Regions from separate parts of the Enterobacter sp. UPMP2061 genome, predicted to be linked through region 1. Evidence: predicted binding sites of a transcription regulator. Region 1 holds the regulator's gene; each other region holds the start of a gene.
The links. The regulator CRP, encoded in region 1, controls carbon source genes, mostly activating them, when cyclic AMP is high. The targets are predictions, from matches to a motif close to ATGTGANNNNNNTCACAT.
Positions count from the first base shown of each region.

Region 2: rhaS (HTH-type transcriptional activator RhaS) is a predicted target of CRP. The motif match lies at 2,004-2,021, and genes of this name have one in related genera.
Region 3: ACWKXX_RS07140 (mannitol dehydrogenase family protein) is a predicted target of CRP. The motif match lies at 1,817-1,834, and genes of this name have one in related genera.

Region 1 is NZ_JBSKJP010000008.1:22,135-25,414, forward strand. It holds gene ACWKXX_RS15550 (phosphoribulokinase) at 1-766, shown strand, start outside; gene ACWKXX_RS15555 (OsmC family protein) at 853-1,257, opposite strand; gene crp (cAMP-activated global transcriptional regulator CRP) at 1,568-2,200, shown strand; gene ACWKXX_RS15565 (YccS/YhfK family putative transporter) at 2,258-3,280, shown strand, end outside.
Region 2 is NZ_JBSKJP010000012.1:52,396-55,675, reverse strand. It holds gene rhaA (L-rhamnose isomerase) at 1-382, opposite strand, end outside; gene rhaB (rhamnulokinase) at 379-1,848, opposite strand; gene rhaS (HTH-type transcriptional activator RhaS) at 2,150-2,986, shown strand; gene rhaR (HTH-type transcriptional activator RhaR) at 3,060-3,280, shown strand, end outside.
Region 3 is NZ_JBSKJP010000002.1:340,351-343,630, reverse strand. It holds gene yeiP (elongation factor P-like protein YeiP) at 1-413, shown strand, start outside; gene uxuA (mannonate dehydratase) at 530-1,720, opposite strand; gene ACWKXX_RS07140 (mannitol dehydrogenase family protein) at 1,926-3,280, shown strand, end outside.

The DNA.
Region 1 (3,280 bases):
GGCGGCAGAGGTAGAAGGCGACAGCTTTCACCGCTACACGCGCCCGGAGATGGATATGGCCATCCGCAAGGCGCGCGATCTGGGTAAACACATCAGCTACTTCGGCCCGGAGGCGAATGACTTCGGCCTGCTGGAGCAAACCTTCCGTGAATACGGGCAAAGCGGTACCGGGCAGTCCCGCAAGTATCTCCACACCTACGATGAAGCCGTGCCCTGGAACCAGGTCCCCGGCACGTTCACGCCCTGGCAGCCGCTGCCGGAACCGACTGACGTGCTGTTTTACGAAGGATTGCACGGCGGCGTGGTGACGCCTCAGCACGACGTGGCGCGCCACGTGGATTTGCTGGTGGGGGTGGTGCCGATTGTTAACCTTGAGTGGATCCAGAAGCTGACGCGTGACATGAGCGAGCGCGGCCATTCGCGAGAGGCGGTCATGGACTCGGTGGTGCGCTCCATGGAAGATTACATCAACTTCCTGACGCCGCAGTTCTCCCGAACCCACATTAACTTCCAGCGCGTCCCCACCGTGGACACCTCCAACCCGTTCGCTGCAAAAAGCATCCCGTCGCTGGACGAGAGCTTTGTGGTGATCCACTTCCGCAACCTGGAAGGCATTGATTACCCCTGGCTGCTGGCGATGCTACAGGGTTCGTTTATTTCGCACATGAATACGTTAGTGGTGCCGGGCGGAAAAATGGGGCTGGCAATGGAGCTGATCATGACACCGCTGGTGCAGCGGCTGATGGAAGGAAAGCAGATCGCGTGACGCCTGTTGCCGGATGGCGCTTCGCTTATCCGGCCTACGGGCGTGCTTTTGTAGGGCGGGTCAGCGCAGCGCCACCCGCCAAAAAATTAAGCCGCGATCACTTCATACGAATGGGTGATTTTTACCGCTTTCTCCAGCATTAGCGCCACAGAGCAGTATTTCTCCGCAGACAGGTCAACCGCACGCGAGACCGCCGCATCCTTCAGTTCTTTGCCGGTGACGATAAAGTGCAGATTAATATGCGTGAACAGGCGTGGCGCCTCTTCGCGACGTTCTGACGTCAGCTTCACTTCACAATCGGTCACGTCATGACGGCCTTTTTGCAGGATCGACACCACGTCGATCGCGCTGCATCCCCCCGCCGCCATCAGCACCATTTCCATTGGGCTTGGCGCTTTATCGCCGGAGTTGCCATCCATCAAAACCTGGTGCCCAGAAGCAGACTCGCCCAGGAACGTTAACCCTTCAACCCATTTCACACGCGCTTGCATATTCACTCACTCCAACGTTGCATTTTTTATGACAGATTACGTGTACGTTACATTTCTCGCAACGGAAGGCGACCTGCGTCATGCTGAAGCGAGACACCAGGAGACACGCGGCGAAAGCTATGCTAAAACACTCTGGATGCTACAGTAATACATTGACGTTACACATGTATGCAGAGGACATCAAACTTTACTGGCTGCGAAACGTTACGACAGCCGACTTCCCAGGTATGGGTAAGAATTCGATTGCAACCCCAGAGTCCGGATGCATCTTATGACTCTGGTGACAGCTTATAACAGAGGATAACAGCGCATGGTGCTTGGCAAACCGCAAACAGACCCGACTCTCGAATGGTTCTTGTCTCATTGCCACATTCATAAGTACCCATCAAAGAGCACGCTGATTCACCAGGGTGAAAAAGCGGAAACGTTGTATTACATCGTTAAAGGCTCGGTGGCCGTGCTGATCAAAGATGAAGAAGGGAAAGAGATGATCCTTTCTTATCTGAACCAGGGCGATTTTATCGGTGAACTGGGCCTGTTTGAAGAAGGCCAGGAACGTAGCGCCTGGGTTCGTGCAAAAACAGCATGTGAAGTGGCTGAAATTTCTTACAAGAAATTCCGTCAGCTGATTCAGGTCAACCCTGACATCCTGATGCGTCTTTCTTCCCAGATGGCACGCCGTCTGCAAGTGACCTCTGAGAAGGTGGGTAACCTCGCCTTCCTGGACGTGACCGGTCGTATCGCGCAGACGCTGTTGAACCTGGCGAAACAGCCAGACGCCATGACCCACCCTGACGGTATGCAAATTAAAATTACCCGTCAGGAAATCGGTCAGATCGTCGGCTGCTCCCGTGAAACAGTGGGCCGTATCCTGAAGATGCTGGAAGACCAGAACCTGATCTCTGCCCACGGTAAAACTATCGTGGTCTACGGAACCCGTTAATTTCGGTCAAACGGCGTGCCGCCGCAGGGTGGCACGCCGTTTTTGTCTCTACTCCTCATGTGGCGCAGGCTGATCTATCACCCGGAAGTTAACTACGCACTACGACAAACGCTGGTGCTGTGTCTTCCCGTGGCCGTGGGCCTGATCCTCGGACATCTTCAGCAAGGCCTGCTGTTTTCCCTCGTGCCCGCCTGCTGCAACATTGCCGGTCTGGATACGCCGCATAAACGCTTTTTTAAACGTCTGATTATTGGCGGCTGCCTGTTTGCCGGCTGTAGCCTTGCCGTACAACTCTTACTGGCCCGCGACATTCCTCTGCCGTTGATCCTGACCGTGCTGGCGATGACGCTCGGCGTCACCGCCGAAATCAGCTCGCTGCACGCCCGCCTGCTTCCCGCGTCGCTGATTGCCGCCATCTTCACCTTAAGCCTTGCGGGCAATATGCCGGTGTGGGAGCCATTGCTGATCTACGCCCTCGGCACGCTGTGGTACGGGCTGTTTAACTGGTTCTGGTTCTGGCTGTGGCGGGAACAGCCGCTGCGCGAATCCCTGAGCCTGCTCTACGTGCAGCTTGCTGAATACTGTGAAGCAAAATACACCCTGCTCACTCAACATACCGACCCGGAAAAATCCCTGCCGCCGCTGCTGGCGCGCCAGCAAAAAGTGGTGGATCTGATCAGCCAGTGCTATCAGCAGTTGCACATGCTTGCCGCCAACAAAAATCATGAATACAAGCGGCTGCTGCGAACCTTCCAGGTCGGGCTGGATTTGCAGGAGCATATCTCCGTCAGCCTTCATAATCCGGAAGAGGTGCAAAAGCTGGTGGAGCGCAGCCATGCGGAAGCGGTGATCCGCTGGAACGCGCAGACCGTCGCAGCCCGCCTGCGGGTGCTGGCTGACGATATCCTCTATCACCGCTATCCGACGCGCTTTAACATGGACAAACAGCTCGGCGCGCTGGAAAAGATTGCGCGTCAGCACGCGGATAACCCGGTCGGGCAATTTGCTGCCTGGCATTTCAGCCGCATCGCCCGGGTGTTACGCACCCAGCGCCCGCTTTATGCCCGGGACCTGATGGCC
Region 2 (3,280 bases), on a different contig from region 1:
CCAGCTTGTTGGCTTTCGCCCACGCCACCCAGTTCGTAAAGTGCTCCGGTTTGATTTCATTACGCGCCACCGGCTCGTCGGATTCGAGATAAATGGCGTGCAGATTCAGGCGCTTTGGCCCGGGGATCAGGCTCAGCGCCAGCTCCAGATCCGCACGCAGTTCGGTGGCGTTGCGCGCTTTGCCCGGGTAGTTACCCGTGGCCTGAATACCCCCCGTCAGGGAACCGCCCGGGTTCTCAAAGCCAGCAACGTCATCACCCTGCCAGCAGTGCATGGAGACGGGCAGACGGTCGAGCTGGCGCAGCGCCTCTTCGACATCCACGCCGACGGCGGCGAAACGCTGTTTAGCCAGGTCCCAGGCTTGTTCAAGTTGAGTGGTCATGCGCAAAGCTCCTTAGTCAGTCGTTTTTGCTGAAACTGCGCCCGGTAGCGGGCAATTTCATGGCAGGGATGGGGGGTGAAGGTGGTCAGGCTGTTATTCGCCGTCACCACCGAACGGAAATCGTCAACGTTGGACAGTTCGTCCAGGGCCATCAGCTGAATGCCGATATTGCCGAGCGTGGAGGCTTCAATCGGACCTGCCACCACGGTAATGCCGCAGGCATCCGCGCAGAGCTGGTTCAGCAGCTGGTTCTGGCAGCCGCCGCCCACGATATGCAGCTGCGTGAACGGTTTGCCGCGAAGGTCGGCCAGCTCGCTCAGGATGTCGGCATAGAGCAGGGCGAGACTGTCAAAAATGCAGCGCGCCAGCTCGGCGGGGCGGGAAGGTACCGGCTGCCCCACTTCAAAACAGGCGGCCTGGATTTCAGCGCTCATGTGCGCCGGGTTGATAAAGCGGTCGTCGTTCGGGTTAATCAGGAAGGTGCAGGCCTTCAGCGTTTCGGTTTCCGCGATAAGCGCGGGCAGGTCGGTGATGTTCTGCTCTTTCAGCACCCGCTGGAGCAGCCACAGGCCCATGATGTTCTTCAGCACCCGGTAGCGCCCTTCGGCGCCACCTTCGTTAGTGATGTTCGCCGCCAGTGCGGCATCGCTGGTGTAGGGTGTTTTGCTCTCAAAGCCCATCAGCGACCAGGTGCCGGAAGAGAGGTACGCCGCGTCTTTGCCGGCGAGCGGCGAGGCAATGACCGCGCTCGCGGTGTCGTGACTGGCGACGGCGACAACAGGGATTTCATTCCCCTGCGGGCAAAGCCAGTGGCCGATCACATTGCCCGGATGGGTTGGCGCGCCGAACCAGGACGGCGAGGCGCCCGTCCAGGCCAGCAGATGTTCATCCCAGTTATCGGTGTTGATGTTAACCAGCTGCGTGGTGGTGGCGTTGGTGTATTCCCAGTTCATGTTGCCGGTCAGACGGTAGCTTAAGTAGTCCGGGATCAGCAGCGCATGCGCCACCTTTTCGACCAGCTCTGGCTGTTGCTCAACCAGCGCGCGCAGCTGATACAGCGTGTTAAACGGCAGAAACTGAATGCCGCTGCGACCATAGATGTTCTCCTTGCCAAGCTGGGCGATGGCGTGCGCCATTAGCCCATCGGTGCGGCTGTCGCGGTAGGAGACGGGCAGGCCGACGCGTTCGCCGTGACTGTCCAGCAGTACGTAATCCACACCCCAGGTATCAATGCCGATACTGTCGATGCGAATACCGTCTTCGCAGACGTTGTGAAGTCCGGTGCGGATCTCTGCTTCCAGGGCGTCGATATCCCAGGTAACAAAACCGTCCTGTTTTTGCAGACAATTGGCGAAACGGTGCATTTCGCGAAGCGTAAGGGTGTGCAGGTCGCAGTCCCAGGTGGCGAGCATTACACGGCCGCTGGATGCGCCTAAATCGACAGCCACACAATGGCGAAAAGTCATGGTCGGGTCCTTTCTTAAGTCATTAGCGAGGAGTGTAAGAAAGGGAAGAAATAGCCACCTTCTCGCCACTGACAGCCCAAATCTCGCGCTGGCAAGAAAGCAAAGATGAACGTGAGGGAGTTCACAGTTTCCAGTAATGGCGGGGTTTGCAGGCAGTGTGACGCTGACCGCATTTCCTGATCTTTCCGCCTGTTTCTTGAAAAACCGACAGCTTTTGCGCGGTTTGCTGTCAAAAATTTAAGGTGAGCGTGGAAGGCCTTAATTACTATTTTGAGAACTTTTCTCATTGGTGGGGGCCGTTATGACCGTACTGCACAGCGTCGATTTTTTTCCTTCGGGGGCTTCGCCGGTCGCGATTGAGCCACGGCTGCCTCAGGCTGCGTTCCCGGAGCATCATCATGATTTTCATGAAATTGTGATTGTTGAGCACGGAACGGGCATCCACGTGTTTAACGGTCAGCCGTATACCATCAGCGGCGGTACGGTGTGCTTCGTGCGCGATCACGACAGGCACCTGTATGAACATACCGACAACCTTTGCCTGACCAATGTGCTCTATCGTTCTCCGGATGCGTTCCAGTTTCTCTCCGGGCTGAATCAGCTGTTGCCGCAGGAGAAGGACGGTCACTACCCCTCGCACTGGCGGGTGAATCAGTCCACGTTGCAGCAGGTGCGTCAGCTGGTGAGCCAGATGGAGCAGAGCGAGGATGGACAGGAGACGCACGCCATTGCTACCCGCGAGCTGCTGTTTATGCAGCTGCTGGTGCTGCTGCGGCGCAGCAGCCTGGTGGAAGGGCTGGAAAATAACGACGCGCGCCTGAACCAGCTGATGGCCTGGCTGGAAGATCATTTTGCCGAAGATGTCTGCTGGGAAACGCTGGCGGATGACTTTTCGCTCTCGCTGCGCACGCTGCATCGTCAGCTCAAGCAGCATACCGGGCTGACGCCGCAGCGCTACCTCAACCGTCTGCGCCTGATCAAAGCGCGGCACCTTTTACGTCATACCGACGAAAGCGTCACCGATATCGCCTATCGCTGCGGATTCGGCGACAGTAACCACTTTTCGACGCTTTTTCGCCGGGAGTTTAACTGGTCGCCGCGCGATATTCGTCAGGGGAAAGACGCGTTGCTTCAGTAACGCGAGGGCAGTCACCGTTTTTTTGCTGCAAAAAGGCTAATAATGTCCGGTTATTCGCCGTAGAGGTTGTGGTGTGGCTGCTCAGCTCATTCTTCGCAAAGGTGATTTTTTTGCCTCCGCGAGTCAGGCCGTCGCGGTGGCCGACCGCTACCCGCAAAACGTCTTTGCCGAGCACACCCACGAGTTTTGCGAGCTGGTGCTGGTATGGCGAGGCAACGGCCTGCACGTCCTCAACGACCGCCCCTACCGCATCACGCGCGGAGACCTGTTCTACATCCGCGCTGAAGACAAACA
Region 3 (3,280 bases), on a different contig from region 1:
AACGTTTTAAAGGCGACGATATCGTTGATACCGTGACCCTCACCCGTCGCTACGTTGATTTCTCCTACATCGACGGCAACGAATACGTGTTCATGGATAAAGAAGATTACACCCCGTATATCTTCACTAAAGATCAGATCGAAGAAGAGCTGCTGTTTATTCCAGAAGGTGGAATGCCGGACATGCAGGTGCTGACCTGGGATGGCGTGCTGCTGGCGCTGGAGCTGCCGCAGACCGTTGATCTGGAAATTGTTGAAACGGCGCCGGGCATCAAAGGCGCGTCTGCAAGTGCGCGTAACAAACCGGCTACCCTGACTACCGGTCTGGTCGTACAGGTACCAGAGTACCTGTCAGCGGGCGAGAAAATCCGTATCCATATCGAAGAAAAACGCTATATGGGTCGTGCTGACTGATCGTGCTTTTCGCCCGGTGGCGCTACGCTTACCGGGCCTACAAAAAACCGGCTCTGATGCCGGTTTTTGTGTTTTTGTAGGCCGGGTAAGGCGCAGCCGCCACCCGGCAACAACCTTTACAGCAGTTCAGGATACTTCGTCATTTTCAGCGCCAGCTCGATACCGCGCACTTCCGCCATCCCTTTCAGACGGCCAATCGCCGAATACCCTGGATTCGTTTTCTTGCGCAGATCGTCCAGCATCTGGTGCCCGTGATCCGGACGGAACGGGATAGGACGCACATCCCCCGCCTGCTTACGACGTACCTCTTCAGAGAGAATGGCATCCACCACCGCAACCATGTTCACGTCGCCGCCAAGATGGGCTGCTTCGTGGAAGGTTTTCGGGTTCTCTTCACGGCAGGTTGCACGCAGGTGGGTGAAATGAATGCGATCGCCGAAGGTTTCGATCATCCGCACCAGATCGTTATCCGCCCGCACGCCATACGAGCCCGTACACATGGTAAAGCCGTTGTAGATGCTGTCCACCGTCTCTTTCAGCCACTGCATATCTTCAATGGTCGACACGATACGCGGCAGGCCAAGAATAGGACGCGGTGGATCGTCCGGATGAACCGCCAGCCGCACGCCGACTTCTTCTGCCACCGGAACAATAGCGCGCAGGAAGTGCGCCATGTTTTCACGCAGCTGGTTTTTATCGATATCGCCATATTCCGCCAGGCGCGCGCGGAACTGATCGAGAGTATAGCCCTCTTCCGCCCCCGGCAGGCCCGCGATGATATTGCGAACCAGCTTCTCAATGTCCGCTTCACTGGCGGCATTGAACCACGCCAGCGCCTGCTGCTGCTCTTCGACGGTGTAGTCTGCTTCCGCCCCCGGACGCTTCAGAATGTGCAGTTCGAAAGCCGCAAAAGCGATTTGATCGAAACGCAGCGCCTTCGAACCATCGGCCATTTCATATTCCAGGTCGGTACGCGTCCAGTCCAGGATCGGCATAAAGTTGTAGCAGACGGTATCAATACCACAGGCTGCCAGGTTACGAATGCTCTGCTGATAATTCGCAATCCAGGTATCACACTCACCGGAGTGGGTTTTGATATCTTCGTGAACCGGAATACTTTCCACAACAGACCAGGTTAACCCCTTCTCTGCCAGCTGAGCCTGACGCTTTTGGATTTCCTCTACCGGCCACACCTGACCGTTCGGAATATGATGCAGCGCCGTGACCACACCCGTTGCGCCAGCCTGACGCACATCATCAAGAGAAACCGGATCGTTCGGCCCGTACCAACGCCAGGTTTGTTCCATTGCCCCACCCTCTCAAGTTGTTATACCAATATGTGTTACTTCAATGACGACTACCATACATGTTTAATCGAAGTGGTCAATACAGCACGCGGCATTGATTGATCAAACTCACATAACAGGGATATTTACGGCTTACCAATTTAATTTGTTGTCATATAACTTTACACTGGCATTGTTAATTAATGGTTAATCAGGTGTGTATTACATGAAGACTATTGCCTCCACCGCGCTTCCTGCTCATGTCCAGCAGCCCCGCTACGATCGCGAGCAGTTACGCTCCCGCATCGTCCATTTCGGTTTTGGCGCGTTCCACCGGGCGCATCAGGCGTTGTTAACAAACCGGGTACTGAATGCCAAAGGAGGCGACTGGGGAATTTGTGAGATTAGCCTCTTTAGCGGCGATGTCCTTATGGGCCAGCTCCGGGCGCAGGATCATCTGTTTACCGTGCTGGAGAAAGGTGCCGAAGGCAATCAGCCCATTATTATCGGTGCGGTAAAAGAGTGCCTGAACGCCAAACTCGACTCGCTGGCAGCCATTATTGAGAAATTCTGCGAACCGCAGGTGGCAATTGTCTCCCTCACCATTACCGAAAAAGGCTACTGCATCGATCCGGCGACGGGAAAACTGGATATGCGGAACAGCCGCATCCTGCACGATCTCGAGCACCCGTCTGAGCCGCATTCCGCGCCGGGTATTCTGGTTGAAGCGCTTCATCGCCGCCGCGAGCGGGGCCTGCCGGCGTTTACCGTGCTCTCCTGCGACAATATTCCCGACAACGGCCACGTGGTGAAAAATGCCGTTCTCGGCATGGCCGGAAAGCGTTCCGCAGAGCTGGCCGCATGGATCGAGGCGCACGTGAGCTTCCCTGGTACCATGGTCGACCGAATCGTGCCCGCCGCCACCGACGTCTCACTCGCGGAAATCACCCAGAAACTTGGCGTTGAAGATCCCTGCGCCATCAGCTGTGAACCGTTCATTCAGTGGGTAGTGGAAGATAACTTTGTCGCCGGGCGTCCGGAGTGGGAGGTGGCAGGCGTACAGATGGTTGAGGATGTCCTGCCCTGGGAGCAGATGAAGCTGCGGATGCTGAACGGCAGCCACTCCTTCCTCGCGTATCTGGGCTACCTTGCCGGCTACGCGCACATAAATGAATGTATGCAGGACGACAGTTTCCGCGAGGCGGCCCGCAGGCTGATGCTGAATGAGCAGGCCCCTACGCTGCGCATCACCAACGTTGATCTGACAGCCTATGCTGACAGCCTGCTTGACCGCTTCGCCAACCCGGCCCTACAGCATCGTACATGGCAAATCGCCATGGACGGCAGCCAGAAGCTGCCTCAGCGCATGCTGGATGGGATCCGCGTGCATCTTGAGCGTAACACCGCCTGGCCATTACTGGCGCTGGGGGTGGCGGGCTGGATGCGCTACGTCAGCGGTACGGACGAACAGGGCAACGCCATTGACGTACGCGATCCGCTGAGCGACAAGTTTCAGGCCATTGTCGCTACCAGCAGCGACGCAGAACGCGTTAGCGCCCTGCTGACGCTAAATGAAATCTT